2 regions of the Vibrio ostreae genome follow, and region 1 is predicted to be linked to the other one. Evidence: predicted binding sites of a transcription regulator. Region 1 holds the regulator's gene; the other holds the start of a gene.
The links. Region 1 encodes MetJ, which represses methionine synthesis genes. Its sites were predicted from a motif close to TTAGACNTNTANANGTCTAA; they were not measured.
Positions count from the first base shown of each region.

Region 1 (8,183 bases):
ATTCGTTATTGCGGATCGCTTGCAGCGCTGATTCCAGACTGCCTTTGCGCCGGGTACTGTCACGGTCAATCCGAATCGTCTTGAAGTCCGGAAACAGTTCCCCCAGTTGCGCCTCGAGCTGCTCGGTGCCGACCCCGACCGTGACCAGATGCGTCGAGCCACACCCCTGACACTGGTGGATCACCGGACGCTGTGAGCCGCAGTGGTGGCAGCGAATCTCGTTACTGTACTGATGGTAGGTATAATAAGCATCACAACGCTGACAATCGGCGATCCAGCCACATTCGTGACACATCAGCGCCGGAGAAAAGCCACGCCGGTTGAGGAACAGCAGCACCTGATTGCCCTGCGATAAATGGCGGCGCATTTCCGCAATCAACGGCGCGGACAAACCGCTTTCCAGATACAGGCCTTTGACATCCAGCACCCGGTTGGTGGTCGGGCGCGCCGTTCCGGCACGCTGGGTCAGATGCAGATGATGGTATTTACCGCTCAGGGCATTATGCAGCGTTTCCAGCGCCGGGGTGGCACTGCCGAGCACAATCGGGATCTGCTCCAGATTGGCACGCATCACCGCCACATCGCGTGCGTGGTAGCGCAGGCTGTCCTGCTGTTTATACGAAGAGTCATGCTCTTCGTCGACAATGATAATGCCGAGATCGGCAAACGGGGTCAGCAGCGCGGAACGGGTACCAATCACGATACCGGCTACTTTGTCGCGCGCGGCCAGCCAGGCATTGAGACGTTCGGTTTCATTGAGACCAGAGTGAATCACCTCAACCGGGACATTAAACCGTTTACGAAAACGGTTAATGGTTTGCGGCGTCAGGCCAATTTCCGGCACCAGCACCAGCGCCTGGCGGCCTTGTGCCAGCACCGGCTTGATAAGATTAAGGTAGACTTCAGTTTTACCCGAGCCTGTTACGCCCTGCAGCAGATAACAGCCGAATGCCGGCTGATGGTTGACCGTTGCAATTGCGATGGCCTGCTCAGAGTTCAACTTGGGCTTATCGACCGCGGCTTCCGGCTCTGCCGGCCAAGGCCGGAACTGCGGACGCTGTTCACTGACTTCAATCCAGCCTTTGTCCTGCAGGGTGTTGAGTGTCGTACTCGACACTTCCTCATCCAGCATCACCTGATGAGGGACCGGGCCAGAAGCGACCAGATTCATCACCTTGGCCTGTTTAATCGCACGGCCAAAGCCCTGCATCAGCTGATCGCGCCCGGCGGCAGTAATGAGCCACTCTTTACTGCTGGCAAAATCAGCCGCTTTACCTTTACGCAGCGCTCCCGGCAGAGCATTAGCCAGGGTCTCGCCAAGTGGATGCTGATAAAACTGACTGCACCACTGCAGCAGGTGATACAGTTTATCCGGCCAGACTGGTTGGGTATCGAGCACGGCCTTGAGCGCTTTGAGCTGCTCACGCGGAAACTCGGACTCCTGCACCAGTGCAGTCACAATGCCGACCAGAGTCTGGCGCCCGAACGGCACAGAAACGCGGCCGCCGATAATCGGAAACAGGTGGCCGGGAATCAGGTAATCAAATTGCTTATCAAGCGGCACCGGCAGGGCAACGCGAGCAATAGTTGGGCGCATAACAATCCGTCAGCAATTAAGTCAGTTAAGGACGCCACAGTCTACTGGAAGACGGGCATAAATTCGACCCGCACATGGCGGGCAAAAGGCCGTATGCGGCACGCCGGCAGCAGTTCGGGCATCGGGTCTGGCCGTTGGCACCGCCAACCCGTCATGCTCTGAGCGGCTGTTTGCTATGGCTGGCTAAAATAACGCCGAAATCGGTTGATCCGGGCTAGCAGATTCATTACTATATCGCGCCTTAATGGTCCTCAGCAGTTTGCTGTGACCATGGCAATCGTATTATTAACGTTACGTGTGGTGTCCGGCTCAGACTCGGATGGCGACACGGCCCAATTTTTGAGGTTATCCCATGAAAGCTGGTATCCACCCAGAATACAAAGAAGTAAATGCAAGCTGCTCTTGCGGCAACACTTTCGTTTTCAAATCTACTCTAGGTAAAGAAGAAATGCACCTGGACGTATGTGACAAGTGCCACCCATTCTACACTGGTAAGCAACGTGTTGTTGACACTGGCGGCCGTGTTGATCGCTTCAACAAGCGTTTCGGCGCACTGTCAAGCAAGAAGTAATTTTTACTTTACGCGAAGATTTCAAAAAGGACGCTACGGCGTCCTTTTTTGATGCCTGCCATCTGCCCGTCCCCCCGCTCTACGACTAAAGTCTACCCTGATCACAAAACAGCTGGTCTTATCAGCCAAAAACTCACGCATTTTGTACGATTATACAGCACCCCTGCCTAGTCACTATTTCAGGCATCAACTAAAATGTGCGCCCCTTTTCCAAAAATAATAAGAGAACCTCCCCTATGTCCGACGACAATCGTCAACAATTAAGCGCGGAAGAAGCCTTCCGCCAACGTGCTCTGGATTACCACGCGCAGCCGACCCCGGGTAAAATCGCGGTCTCGATCACCAAACCGGCTGACTCAGCCACTGATCTGGCGTTAGCTTACAGCCCGGGCGTGGCAGAACCGGTACGTGAAATCGCTCAGAATGTCGATAACGTTTACAAATACACCGCCAAAGGCAACACAGTGGCGGTGATCTCAAACGGTACCGCAATCCTTGGCCTGGGTAACCTGGGGCCAATGGCCTCTAAACCGGTCATGGAAGGTAAAGCGCTGCTGTTCAAACGTTTTGCCGGCCTCGACTCCATTGATATTGAAGTAAAACACCGCACCATCGATGAGTTTATCGACACCGTCGCTAACATCGCTGACACCTTTGGCGGTATCAACCTGGAAGACATCAAAGCGCCGGACTGTTTTGAGATCGAGCGTCGCCTGATTGAACGTTGTGACGTGCCAGTGTTCCACGATGACCAGCACGGCACGGCGATCGTGACCGCAGCAGGCATGCTGAACGCGATTGAACTGCAAGGCAAAGAACTGTCTGAGTGTGTGATTGTCTGTCTGGGTGCGGGTGCCGCAGCGGTAGCGTGTATGGAACTGCTGATTAAGTGCGGTGCGATGCGTGAGAAGATTTACATGCTCGACCGTAAAGGTGTCATCCACACCCGTCGTGACGATCTGAACCAGTACAAGCAACTGTTTGCCAACAACACCGACAAACGCACCCTGGAAGATGTGATTGCCGGCGCGGATCTGTTCCTGGGTGTATCAGGCCCGAACCTGCTGTCCGCCGACGCGCTGAAGCTGATGGCTGACAAGCCTGTGGTGTTCGCCTGCTCTAACCCGGATCCGGAAATCAAACCTGAGCTGGCTCACGCGGTGCGTGACGACCTGATCATGGGCACCGGACGCAGTGACTACCCGAACCAGGTCAACAACGTGCTGTGTTTCCCGTTCATCTTCCGCGGCGCGCTGGATGTACGTGCCAGCGAAATCAATGATGAGATGAAACTGGCGGCGGTCGAAGCGATTCGTCAACTGGCGAAAGAAGAGGTGCCGGCAGCCGTACTACAAGCCGCAGGCAGTGACAGCCTGACCTACGGTCATCAATACATTATTCCTAAGCCCATGGATCCACGCCTGCTGCCCCGCGTGGCTAAGGCAGTCGCACAAGCTGCGGTTGACTCTGGTGTCGCACGGATCGAGATGCCGCATAACTATATGCAAGATTAGTAAGCAGCATGCCGGATAAACACTCCGGTGACGGAAGCGTTGATCCTTGCGGGTTAACAATGCCCTGATGCTTAAAAATGATCTGAGAGCTAACAATGCAAAAACCCTGGTCAGTAACCAGGGTTTTTTTATGCTGATGCGGTGCACAGCGACTTAGTCGTCGTATGCCTCAAACTCGATACCCATCGCCGTCATCAGCGCTTTGGCCTCGGTCGGAATATCATCCGGACGGTCTTTACGCAGGTCTTCGTCGGTTGGCAGCGGCTGACCGGTGTAAGCATGCAGAAACGCTTCACACAGCAGTTCACTGTTAGTGGCATGACGTAAATTATTGATCTGTCGACGAGTACGTTCATCCGTCAGCACTTTAAGTACCTTAAGCGGAATCGAGACAGTGATCTTTTTGACCTGCTCGTTCTTCTTCCCATGTTCCGCGTACGGGCTAATATATTCGCCGTTCCAGTCTGCCATTGCGCACCTTCGTAAATTTGAATTCGAGTTGAGTTTTTCAAAGACCTCAATTTTAGCGGGATTTACTGCCATAAGCAAAGACATATAGACGTCTAGAAGTGTTGACGTCTTCTTTTTTGAGCAGTAAAGTGTGATGTTATTCACCGGAGTGAACATTTGCTTCACCGCTCACCCCGGAATTGGATTTACACATCGCCCGGAATTGTTTGAAATCCCAATAGCAGCTATGCCAATGCTTACCATTGCCCGCTCTGTAGCCCGATTCGCTCGGTGACAGAGCTCAGGGAATCAACCATTCAGGAAACACCAGACAGGAAAGGAAACGCTCATGACCAATCGCAAGCCAGCCACCATCGCGGTTCGCACCGGTATTGAATCTGACACCCAGTACCACGCCGTTGTTCCACCCATTTATCTCTCAACCAACTATGGCTTTCCTGCATTTGGTGAAGTGCCAAAATACGACTACACCCGCTCCGGCAACCCGAACCGTGGCCTGCTAGAACAAGCCCTGTCTGAACTGGAATCCGGTGCGGATGCCGTGGTCACCAACTGCGGCACATCAGCACTGAACCTGTGGGTCTCGGCATTCCTGTCGCCGGGCGAAATCATTATCGCACCACATGACTGCTATGGCGGTACTTACCGTCTGTTCAACACCCGCGCCAAGAAAGGCGATTTCAAAGTGCTGTTTGTTGACCAGTCTGACGACGCGGCAATGGCCGCAGCTTTTGCCCAGAAGCCAAAGCTGGTGCTGCTGGAAACGCCGTCTAACCCGCTGGTACGAGTGGTGGATATTGAGAAAATCTGTCAGCAGGCGCAAGCGGTCGGTGCTCTGGTAGCGGTCGACAATACCTTTTTGACCCCTGTGTACCAAAAGCCTCTGCTGCTTGGTGCCGACTTCGTGGTGCACTCGACCACTAAATACCTCAATGGTCACTCGGATGTGATTGGCGGTGTGATCATCAGTAAAGACGCCGAACACGCCACCGAGCTGGCATGGTGGGGTAACTGCATCGGCGCCACCGGCACGCCGTTTGACAGCTACATGACTTTGCGTGGCCTGCGCACCCTGGGGGCCCGTATGCGCGTGCATGAAGAGAGCTCGCAGCAAATCCTCGCTTACCTGCAAAACCAGGAGCTGGTCAAAGTGATTTACCACCCTAGCCTGCCAAATCATCCGGGTCATGACATCGCCAAGAAACAGCAGCTTGGCTTTGGTTCCATGCTGAGCTTTGAATTCGGCGGTTCATTCGAGCAGCTGAAATATTTTGTCGGTGAACTGCAGCTGTTCTCACTGGCCGAATCGCTGGGCGGCGTGGAAAGCCTGGTATGTCATCCGGCCAGCATGACTCACCGCGCGATGGGCGAAGAAGCGCTGGCCGAAGCCGGCGTCTCTCAGCAGTTGCTGCGCCTGTCGGTGGGTCTGGAAGATGCGAGCGATCTGATTGCCGACCTCGACCAGGCCTTCACCAAAGCCAAGGAGGCCTTTTAATGTCGGTTTCACGTCAGCTGCATAAATTTGGTGGTAGCAGCCTTGCGGATCCGGAATGTTATCAACGGGTCGCGCACATTCTGCGTGACTACTCTCAGGCCGACGATCTGGTGGTGGTGTCTGCCGCCGGTAAAACCACCAACCGCCTGATTGAATTTCTTGAAGCGCTCAACAAAGATGGCCGCGCCGCGCACGAAGCGCTGCAGGCCCTGCGCCAGTTCCAGGTCCAGTTGATTGAAGGTTTGCTGGAAGGCGAAGTCGCAGACCATCTGCTGACCGAGCTGAGCGGCGAGTTCGTCGCACTGGGAGAACTGACCGCACCACTGAGCAAAGCGCAGCAAGCCGCGGTTCTCGGCCACGGCGAACTCTGGTCTGCCCGCCTGCTGGCAGCGCTGCTTAACCAGCAAAAATTGCCGGCAGTGGCTCAGGACGCACGTGCGTTTCTGCGCGCCGAAACCGGCACTCAGCCGGAAGTCGATCGCGCCCGCTCTTACCCGTTACTGAAAGCAGTCCTGGCCCAGCATGCTCATCACCGGGTGATCATCACCGGCTTTATGGCCCGCAACGAGCAAGGCGAAACCGTATTGCTCGGCCGCAACGGTTCTGACTACTCAGCCACCGTGATCGGTGCCCTGGCCGATGCCGAACGCGTCACCATCTGGAGTGATGTGGCCGGCGTGTACAGCGCTGACCCGCGTCTGGTGTCGGAGGCCTGTCTGCTGCCACTGCTGCGCCTGGATGAAGCCAATGAACTGGCCCGTCTGGCCGCTCCTGTGCTGCACAGCCGCACCTTACAACCCGTCGCACAGAGCGCGATGGAGCTGCAGCTGCGTTGCAGCTACCAGCCTGAGTCGGGGTCGACCCGGATTGAACGTGTGCTGGCCTCTGGTCGCGGCGCCAAAATCATCACGTCACTCGATGAAGTGCTGCTGCTGGAACTGGCCTTTGGCCAGGGTCACGACTTTGCCCGTGCTCAGGCCGAAGTGCTGGAAAAACTCAAACGCGCTCAGCTCGAGCCGCTGGCGTTTGAGCTGCAGGCCGATCAGCACTGCCTGCGTCTGGCTTACACCACAGAGATCGCTTCCGGCGCGCTTTCCTTGCTGCAGGATGTGGCGATTGAAGCCGAGATTCGCCTCAAGGAAGGCTTCGCTCTGGTCGGCGCTGTCGGCGCAGGTGTCACCAAAAATGCCCAGCACAGCTACGGCTTTTTCCAGCAGCTGAAAAATGCGCCGGTCGAATTTATCAGCGAAGCCGAATCCGAGCTGAGCCTGGTTGCGGTACTGCGTCAGTGTGATGTGAATCCTCTGGTGACCGGTCTGCATACCCAGTTGTTCCAGGCCCAGAAACGGGTCGGACTGGCGCTGTGCGGCAAGGGCAACATCGGCTCAAGCTGGCTGAAACTGTTCGCTGAACAAAAAGACGATCTGGAAAAACGCTACGGCATGCACTTCGAGCTGGTGGCCGTGATCGACAGCCAGGCGTATCTGTTTAAACCGCAGGGTATTGATGCAGCCTCAGTACTGAGCAGCTACGCCGATGAAGCGCAGCCTAATGACGGCCATACCTGGCTTAAACAGTTGGGCGCCATCCAGGGCTTTGATGAAGTGATTGTGCTCGATGTCACCGCCAGCGCCGACGTTGCCAGCCTGTATCCGCAAATCGCCGAACAGGGCATGCACCTGATCTCTGCCAACAAAGTGGCAGGCTCGGCTGCAGGAGATTACTACTACCAGGTTAAAGATGCCTTCGCCAAGATCAGCCGTCACTGGCTATACAACGCCACAGTAGGTGCCGGCCTGCCGATTAACCACACGGTCCGTGACCTGCGTGAGAGCGGCGACGAAATCACCGCCCTGTCGGGCATTTTCTCCGGCACTCTGTCCTGGTTGTTCCAGCAGTATGACGGCAATGTGCCGTTCAGCGAACTGGTTGATCTGGCCTGGCAGCAAGGCCTGACTGAACCGGACCCACGTCATGACCTAGACGGCTCAGACGTGATGCGCAAACTGGTGATTCTGGCGCGCGAATCTGGCCTGGACATCGAACCGGACAGCGTCAAAGTCGAGTCACTGGTGCCGGCCGAACTGCAGGATTTGTCGCTGGATGATTTCCTGGATCGCAGCCAGTTGCTCAACGAGCGTCTGGCCGAGCGTCTGGCCCGCGCCCAGAAGCAGGACAAGGTGCTGCGTTACGTTGCGCGTCTGGAAAAAGACGGCAAAGCCACGGTCGGAGTCGAAGCGCTGGATAAAGAGCATCCGCTCGCCAACCTGCTGCCGTGTGACAACATCTTCGCCATCGAGAGTAAATGGTACCGCGATAATCCGCTGGTGATTCGTGGCCCGGGGGCCGGACGCGAAGTCACCGCCGGTGCGATCCAATCCGATCTCAACCGTTTGGCGGGCCAGCTGTAATCAACACTATGCTACAAACGATGGCAGCTAAAGATAACGGCGGCTAAAAACGACGACTGATAACAAACGTACAAAGCTCGCCTGTTTGGCGAGCTTTTTTACTATTATTCTAGAGAAACATCCA
Region 1 covers NZ_CP076643.1:2,992,492-3,000,674, reverse strand. Annotated here, with positions in the region: gene priA (primosomal protein N') at 1-1,597, opposite strand, end outside; gene rpmE (50S ribosomal protein L31) at 1,950-2,168, shown strand; gene KNV97_RS19920 (malic enzyme-like NAD(P)-binding protein) at 2,405-3,682, shown strand; gene metJ (met regulon transcriptional regulator MetJ) at 3,836-4,153, opposite strand; gene KNV97_RS19910 (O-succinylhomoserine (thiol)-lyase) at 4,482-5,648, shown strand; gene KNV97_RS19905 (bifunctional aspartate kinase/homoserine dehydrogenase II) at 5,648-8,059, shown strand.

Region 2 (8,183 bases), 600 kb from region 1:
AGACCCGAAACCGAGTGATCTAGCCATGGGCAGGTTGAAGATTGAGTAACATCAATTGGAGGACCGAACCGACTAATGTTGAAAAATTAGCGGATGACTTGTGGCTAGGGGTGAAAGGCCAATCAAACTCGGAGATAGCTGGTTCTCCCCGAAAGCTATTTAGGTAGCGCCTCGGACGAATACTACTGGGGGTAGAGCACTGTTAAGGCTAGGGGGTCATTCCGACTTACCAACCCTTTGCAAACTCCGAATACCAGTAAGTACTATCCGGGAGACACACGGCGGGTGCTAACGTCCGTCGTGGAGAGGGAAACAACCCAGACCGCCAGCTAAGGTCCCAAATTACAGCTAAGTGGGAAACGATGTGGGAAGGCTCAGACAGCTAGGATGTTGGCTTAGAAGCAGCCATCATTTAAAGAAAGCGTAATAGCTCACTAGTCGAGTCGGCCTGCGCGGAAGATGTAACGGGGCTAAGCTGTAAACCGAAGCTGCGGCAATGCGATTTATCGCATTGGGTAGGGGAGCGTTCTGTAAGCCGTTGAAGGTGTGCTGTAAGGCATGCTGGAGGTATCAGAAGTGCGAATGCTGACATGAGTAACGATAAAGGGGGTGAAAAACCTCCTCGCCGGAAGACCAAGGGTTCCTGTCCAACGTTAATCGGGGCAGGGTAAGTCGACCCCTAAGGCGAGGCCGAAAGGCGTAGTCGATGGGAAACGGGTTAATATTCCCGTACTTCTTACAATTGCGATGGGGGGACGGAGAAGGCTAGGTGGGCCTGGCGACGGTTGTCCAGGTTCAAGTGCGTAGGCTTGAGAGTTAGGTAAATCCGGCTCTCTATAAGGCTGAGACACGACGTCGAGTCACTACGGTGATGAAGTCATTGATGCCATGCTTCCAGGAAAAGCCTCTAAGCTTCAGATTGTAAGGAATCGTACCCCAAACCGACACAGGTGGTCGGGTAGAGAATACCAAGGCGCTTGAGAGAACTCGGGTGAAGGAACTAGGCAAAATGGTACCGTAACTTCGGGAGAAGGTACGCTCTTGATGGTGAAGTCCCTCGCGGATGGAGCTGATGAGAGTCGCAGATACCAGGTGGCTGCAACTGTTTATTAAAAACACAGCACTGTGCAAAATCGTAAGATGACGTATACGGTGTGACGCCTGCCCGGTGCCGGAAGGTTAATTGATGGGGTTAGACTTCGGTCGACGCTCTTGATCGAAGCCCCGGTAAACGGCGGCCGTAACTATAACGGTCCTAAGGTAGCGAAATTCCTTGTCGGGTAAGTTCCGACCTGCACGAATGGCGTAATGATGGCCACGCTGTCTCCACCCGAGACTCAGTGAAATTGAAATCGCTGTGAAGATGCAGTGTACCCGCGGCTAGACGGAAAGACCCCGTGAACCTTTACTACAGCTTGGCACTGAACATTGAACCTACATGTGTAGGATAGGTGGGAGGCTTTGAAGACGTGACGCCAGTTGCGTTGGAGCCGTCCTTGAAATACCACCCTTGTATGTTTGATGTTCTAACTCTGGACCGTTATCCGGTTCGAGGACAGTGCCTGGTGGGTAGTTTGACTGGGGCGGTCTCCTCCCAAAGAGTAACGGAGGAGCACGAAGGTGGGCTAATCACGGTTGGACATCGTGAGGTTAGTGCAATGGCATAAGCCCGCTTGACTGCGAGAATGACAATTCGAGCAGGTGCGAAAGCAGGTCATAGTGATCCGGTGGTTCTGAATGGAAGGGCCATCGCTCAACGGATAAAAGGTACTCCGGGGATAACAGGCTGATACCGCCCAAGAGTTCATATCGACGGCGGTGTTTGGCACCTCGATGTCGGCTCATCACATCCTGGGGCTGAAGTCGGTCCCAAGGGTATGGCTGTTCGCCATTTAAAGTGGTACGCGAGCTGGGTTTAGAACGTCGTGAGACAGTTCGGTCCCTATCTGCCGTGGGCGTTGGAAGATTGAAGGGGGCTGCTCCTAGTACGAGAGGACCGGAGTGGACGAACCTCTGGTGTTCGGGTTGTGTCGCCAGACGCATTGCCCGGTAGCTAAGTTCGGAATCGATAACCGCTGAAAGCATCTAAGCGGGAAGCGAGCCCTGAGATGAGTCTTCCCTGACACTTTAAGTGTCCTAAAGGGTTGTTCGAGACTAGAACGTTGATAGGCAGGGTGTGTAAGCGTTGTGAGGCGTTGAGCTAACCTGTACTAATTGCCCGTGAGGCTTAACCATACAACACCCAAGGGGTTTTGATGGACTCAATGACCAGTACATTGAATGTGTAATGAGAACGAAAACAGCTTTCCAATCTTTTGTCTTCACTTTTAAAAAAGTGAAAATAAAAGGTAATTACTGCGTAATGCGGTAGTTAAACAGAATTTTGCTTGGCGACCATAGCGTTTTGGACCCACCTGACTCCATTCCGAACTCAGAAGTGAAACGAAACAGCGTCGATGGTAGTGTGGGGCCTCCCCATGTGAGAGTAGAACATCGCCAGGCTTTAACTTCTTGTTTTGAGTTTTTTTAAGCAAAAGCTCAAAGCAAAAAATGAAAAAGACTTTTATAGTCTGACCAATGCGGAGCGGTAGTTCAGTTGGTTAGAATACCGGCCTGTCACGCCGGGGGTCGCGGGTTCGAGTCCCGTCCGCTCCGCCACTTATTTACAGAAACCCAGTCTTATGACTGGGTTTTTTGTTTATGGTGATAGAGAAGTGTTTCGTCCTTTGGCCGAACGAGTCCCGGACGTACGCGTCTCCGATGGTGCGCCAGCCCGGCCGTCCGCCACTTATCCGAAACCCTAGACTAGGCGTCCCCGCAGTAATACTGGGGTTTTGTCGTTTTAAGCTGAGCCAAATTCATCGCGTTGCGATGACGAGTCCCGGACGTACGCGTCTCCGATGGTGCGCCAGCCCGGCCATCCGCCACTTATTCGAAACCCTAGACTAGGCGTCCCCGCAGCAATGCTGGCCGTCTGCCATTGTTGTTTAGAAGCCCAGACTTGTGCCTGGGCTTTTTTATTGGGTGCTATTTCAAACTCGGACTTCCAGCGCCTATAAGGAGAGATTTTTCACTCCAAGTGATTACGGCATATCTTTTATCTGATTCGTTACAACTTCAGAGCATAGGTTCCTAGGCTAATTGAACGACGGATAGAGCCCACAGAGCTGATACTGCACCAACCTAGATTAGGTGTCCGCTGACATTTAGGAGCTTCACCTTGGCCCCTTGGTATGAGAGAAGGTAGAAGCATCTTTTGTGTTGATGTCGGGTAGATAGCCGTGTCGCTATTTTTTTCCTGCGGCGTTACGATGCTAGAACCTAGAACCTAGAACCTAGAACCTAGAACCTAGAACCTAGAACCTAGAACCTGGCCCATAGAGCTTGAGAACACACACAAAAAAGCCCCGCCAATGATGGCGGGGCGTTCGCATAAGCTTGGGTATCAGCCGGAGATTCAGGACTGCTGATCGTTGACCAGGTTCTCTTGTGCAGCGTTTTGCTGCGCCATCGCTTTCTCTTCCTTCTTGGCTTTCTCAATCATAGGGGTAATGGTTGAGCCCTGAATTAAGATCGAGAACACCACGACCGCGTAGGTCATGACCAGAATCAGCTCTTTTACATCAATCAGTTTATCAGGAATGATCATCACGCCAGACGGGATGGACAGAGCCATTGCCAGCGCCAGGCCTCCACGCAGACCGCCCCAGGTAAGGATTTTAATCGACCACGGGTTGTAGCTGCGGTAGCGTTTGAAACCAATGTATGAAGTAAACACGCTCAGGTAGCGGGCAGCCAGTACCAGAGGGACCGCAAATGCCATCAGAATCCAGTCTTCTTGGTGGAATTCAAACAGCAGCATTGACATACCGATCAGCAGGAACAGTACGCCGTTAAGAAATTCATCGACCAGTTCCCAGAAGTGATCCAGATGTTCTTCACTCTCTTTAGAGAAACCGATAAAGCGGGTCCAGTTACCGATCATGATACCGGATACTACCATCGCCAGCGGGCCGGATACATGGATCACATCCGCGAACGCGTAACCTGCGGTTGGAACACCAATGGTCAGCAGCAGCTCCATGGAGTGGTCATCAGTGGCACTAATCAGATAATGGAACAGCAGGCCAAGCAGGAAACCGTAGACGATACCGCCAATTGCTTCCTGGATAAACAGGCCAGTTACGCTCATCACGGTAGGCGCTTCAGTGCCGAATGCAATGGTAAAGATGGTGACGAAGATAACCAGGCCGAAACCATCGTTGAACAGGGATTCACCTTCGATTTGAGTCGAGATACGCTTGGGCGCGTTGAGTTTTTTTTACAATAGCCAGAACGGCGATAGGGTCGGTCGGAGAAATGAGAGCGCCAAACAGTAAGCAATAAACCAAATCAAACTGGATACCGATAAGTTGGCAGAAGCCGTACAGAACGAAACCGATAAAAAAGGTGGAGAATAATGTCGCTCCGAGCGCTAAGACGGTGATTTCCCATTTTTGGTCTTTCAGATTAGGAAGTTTGATACCGAGGCCGCCGGCAAAGAGAAGAAAACCAAGGATGCCTTTGAGAAGAAAATTTTCGAAGTTGATACTAGTGACGGTTTCGGTGGCGATTTGTGTCAGATGGAACCAATTATTCTGACCAGCAATTAAGATAAGTAACGAGAGGAGCATAGAACCCGCTGTTATGGCAATGGTGGTTTGCATCTTCCCTATTTTACTGTTTAAAAAGGCGATCATCATCGCCGCGGCAGATAGAAAGCACAGAGTGTAATAGACCGACATTTTTTTCTCATTGTGTAACAAAATATGAGCGAAATTGTCGTTGGATGTTGAGCAAATAGCAAACGTTTTTTTAGTGCTGCATGATTCATTGATAATAGGAATAATAAGTGTCAATTTGGTATTTTAGACGTCTAGATTTCTAATCAATGTGTGATAGGATGTTAAAAGGCATAAGGAATGAGGCTGTACTGTGGGAAGTAATGTGAGACACCAAATCGAAACGCAACTGAATAGGCGTATCTTACTCATTGACGGTGGTATGGGTACGATGATTCAGGGCTATAAACTGGAAGAGCAAGATTATCGCGGTGAGCGCTTTGCTGACTGGCATTGCGATCTCAAAGGTAACAATGACTTACTTGTACTGAGTCAGCCTCAACTGATTAAAGAAATTCACTCTGCTTATCTGGAAGCCGGCGCGGATATTCTGGAAACCAACACATTTAACGCCACTACAATTGCGATGGCCGATTACGACATGCAATCGCTGAGCGCAGAGATTAACTTCGCGGCGGCAAAGTTAGCCCGTGCAGCTGCCGATGAATGGACGGCAAAGACACCGGATAAGCCACGTTTTGTCGCTGGCGTGCTTGGTCCAACCAACCGGACCTGTTCGATTTCACCGGATGTGAATGATCCCGGCTATCGTAACGTTACGTTTGATCAACTGGTGACGGCTTATTCAGAGTCGACCCGTGCGCTGATTAACGGTGGCAGTGACCTGATTCTTATCGAAACCATATTTGACACTCTGAATGCCAAAGCGTGTGCTTTCGCGGTTGAGTCGGTATTTGAAGAAATGGGGATTGAGCTGCCGGTGATGATTTCCGGCACCATTACCGACGCTTCCGGCCGGACACTGTCTGGCCAGACAACAGAAGCGTTCTATAATGCGCTGCGTCACGTGCGTCCTATCTCATTTGGTCTTAACTGTGCGTTGGGTCCGGATGAGTTGCGTCAGTATGTCGAAGAGCTGTCGCGTATTTCTGAGTGCTATGTCTCTGCTCACCCGAACGCTGGTCTGCCAAACGCATTTGGTGAATACGATCTGTCACCGGAAGATATGGCTGAGCACATTTCTGAATGGGCCCAAACCGGTTTCCTTAACCTGGTCGGCGGCTGTTGTGGTACCACACCAGAACATATTGCGGCGATGGCGCAAGCTGTTGAGGGCGTAACGCCCCGCGCGCTGCCAGAGCTGAATGTAGAATGTCGCCTGTCAGGCCTTGAGCCGCTCAACATCGCTAAAGAGACACTGTTTGTGAACGTCGGTGAGCGGACCAACGTTACCGGTTCTGCCCGCTTTAAACGTCTGATCAAAGAAGAGCTGTACGATGAGGCGCTGGATGTCGCGCGCGAGCAGGTGGAAAACGGTGCCCAAATCATCGATATCAACATGGATGAAGGTATGCTGGATGCGGAAGCGTGTATGGTGCGCTTCCTTAACCTGTGTGCCTCCGAGCCGGAGATTTCCAAGGTTCCGGTCATGGTCGACTCCTCCAAATGGGAAGTGATTGAAGCCGGCCTGAAATGTATCCAGGGCAAAGGCATCGTGAACTCGATTTCCCTTAAAGAGGGTAAAGAGAAATTCGTTCAGCAGGCTAAGCTGGTTCGTCGCTATGGCGCGGCAGTGATCGTTATGGCTTTTGACGAAGTCGGTCAGGCGGACACCCGTGAGCGCAAGCTGGAAATCTGTACCCGTGCTTACCATATCCTGGTCGATGAAGTCGGTTTCCCGCCGGAAGATGTCATTTTTGACCCGAACATCTTTGCGGTCGCGACCGGTATCGATGAACACAATAACTACGCCCTGGACTTTATCAATGCCGTGGCGGACATCAAACGCGATCTGCCGCACGCGATGATCTCCGGTGGTGTCTCTAACGTGTCGTTCTCGTTCCGTGGTAACAACTATGTGCGTGAAGCGATCCACGCTGTGTTCCTGTATCACTGTTTCAAAAACGGCATGGACATGGGCATTGTCAATGCCGGGCAGCTTGAGATTTACGATAACGTGCCGGACAAGCTGCGCGAAGCGGTGGAAGACGTGGTGCTCAACCGTCGGGATGATGGTACCGAGCGTCTGCTGGAAATCGCCGAACAGTACCGCGAAAATGCGGTCGGCAAGCAGGAAGATGCGTCTGCACAAGAGTGGCGTACCTGGCCGGTCGCCAAGCGTCTTGAGCACGCGTTGGTGAAAGGTATTACTGAATTTATCGTTGAAGATACTGAAGAAGCCCGTGTGAATGCCAGCAAACCACTGGAAGTGATTGAAGGTCCGCTGATGGACGGCATGAACGTGGTCGGCGATCTGTTTGGTGAAGGTAAGATGTTCCTGCCGCAGGTGGTGAAATCGGCGCGGGTAATGAAACAGGCGGTGGCGCACCTTGAGCCGTTCATCAATGCGGAAAAACAATCCGGTTCTTCCAACGGTAAGATTCTGCTCGCGACGGTGAAAGGCGATGTGCATGACATCGGTAAGAATATCGTTGGCGTGGTGCTGCAGTGTAATAACTACGAAATTATCGACCTGGGCGTGATGGTACCGTGTGAGACCATTCTCAAAGTCGCCAAAGAAGAGCAGGTGGATATTATCGGCCTGTCCGGTCTGATCACTCCGTCACTGGATGAGATGGTGCACGTCGCCAAAGAGATGGAGCGCCAGGGCTTTGATCTGCCGTTGCTGATCGGCGGTGCGACCACCTCGAAAGCACACACTGCGGTGAAGATTGAGCAGAACTATCATCAGCCGGTGGTGTACGTGAACAACGCTTCTCGCGCGGTAGGTGTGTGTTCGGCGCTGCTGTCGGAAACGCAGAAGCCGGCCTTTATCGAAAAGCTGAATCTGGATTACGAGCGTACTCGTGATCAGCACGCGCGTAAGACGCCGAAAAGCCGTCCGGTCACGCTGCAAGAAGCACGCGCCAATAAAGCGCCGATCGACTGGGACAGCTACACGCCGCCGGTCCCGGCTAAACCGGGTGTGCATGTATTTGACGATTTTGATATTGCTACGCTGCGTCAGTACATCGACTGGACTCCGTTCTTTATGACCTGGTCTCTGATGGGCAAATACCCGGCGATTCTCGAGCATGAAGAGGTGGGGGAAGAAGCGCAGCGTCTGTTTAAAGATGCCAACGATCTGCTCGATCGGGTTGAACGCGAAGACCTGCTTAAAGCGAGCGGCATGTGTGCCTTGTTCCCGGCCGCCAGTATTGGTGATGATATTGAAGTCTACACCGATGAGTCGCGCAGCGAGGTGGCGCATGTGCTGTATAACCTGCGTCAGCAAACCCTGAAGCCGAAAGGCGCTAACTACTGTCTGGCTGATTACATTGCGCCGAAAGAGAGTGGTAAGCAGGACTGGATTGGTGCGTTTGCGGTGACCGGTGGTATCGG
Region 2 covers NZ_CP076643.1:2,391,048-2,399,230, reverse strand. Annotated here, with positions in the region: rRNA gene KNV97_RS17090 (23S ribosomal RNA) at 1-2,235, shown strand, start outside; rRNA gene rrf (5S ribosomal RNA) at 2,387-2,502, shown strand; tRNA gene KNV97_RS17080 (tRNA-Asp) at 2,582-2,658, shown strand; partial or broken gene KNV97_RS17075 (cation:proton antiporter) at 3,458-4,784, opposite strand; gene metH (methionine synthase) at 4,975-8,183, shown strand, end outside.
Region 2: metH (methionine synthase) is a predicted target of MetJ. The motif match lies at 4,908-4,927, and genes of this name have one in related genera.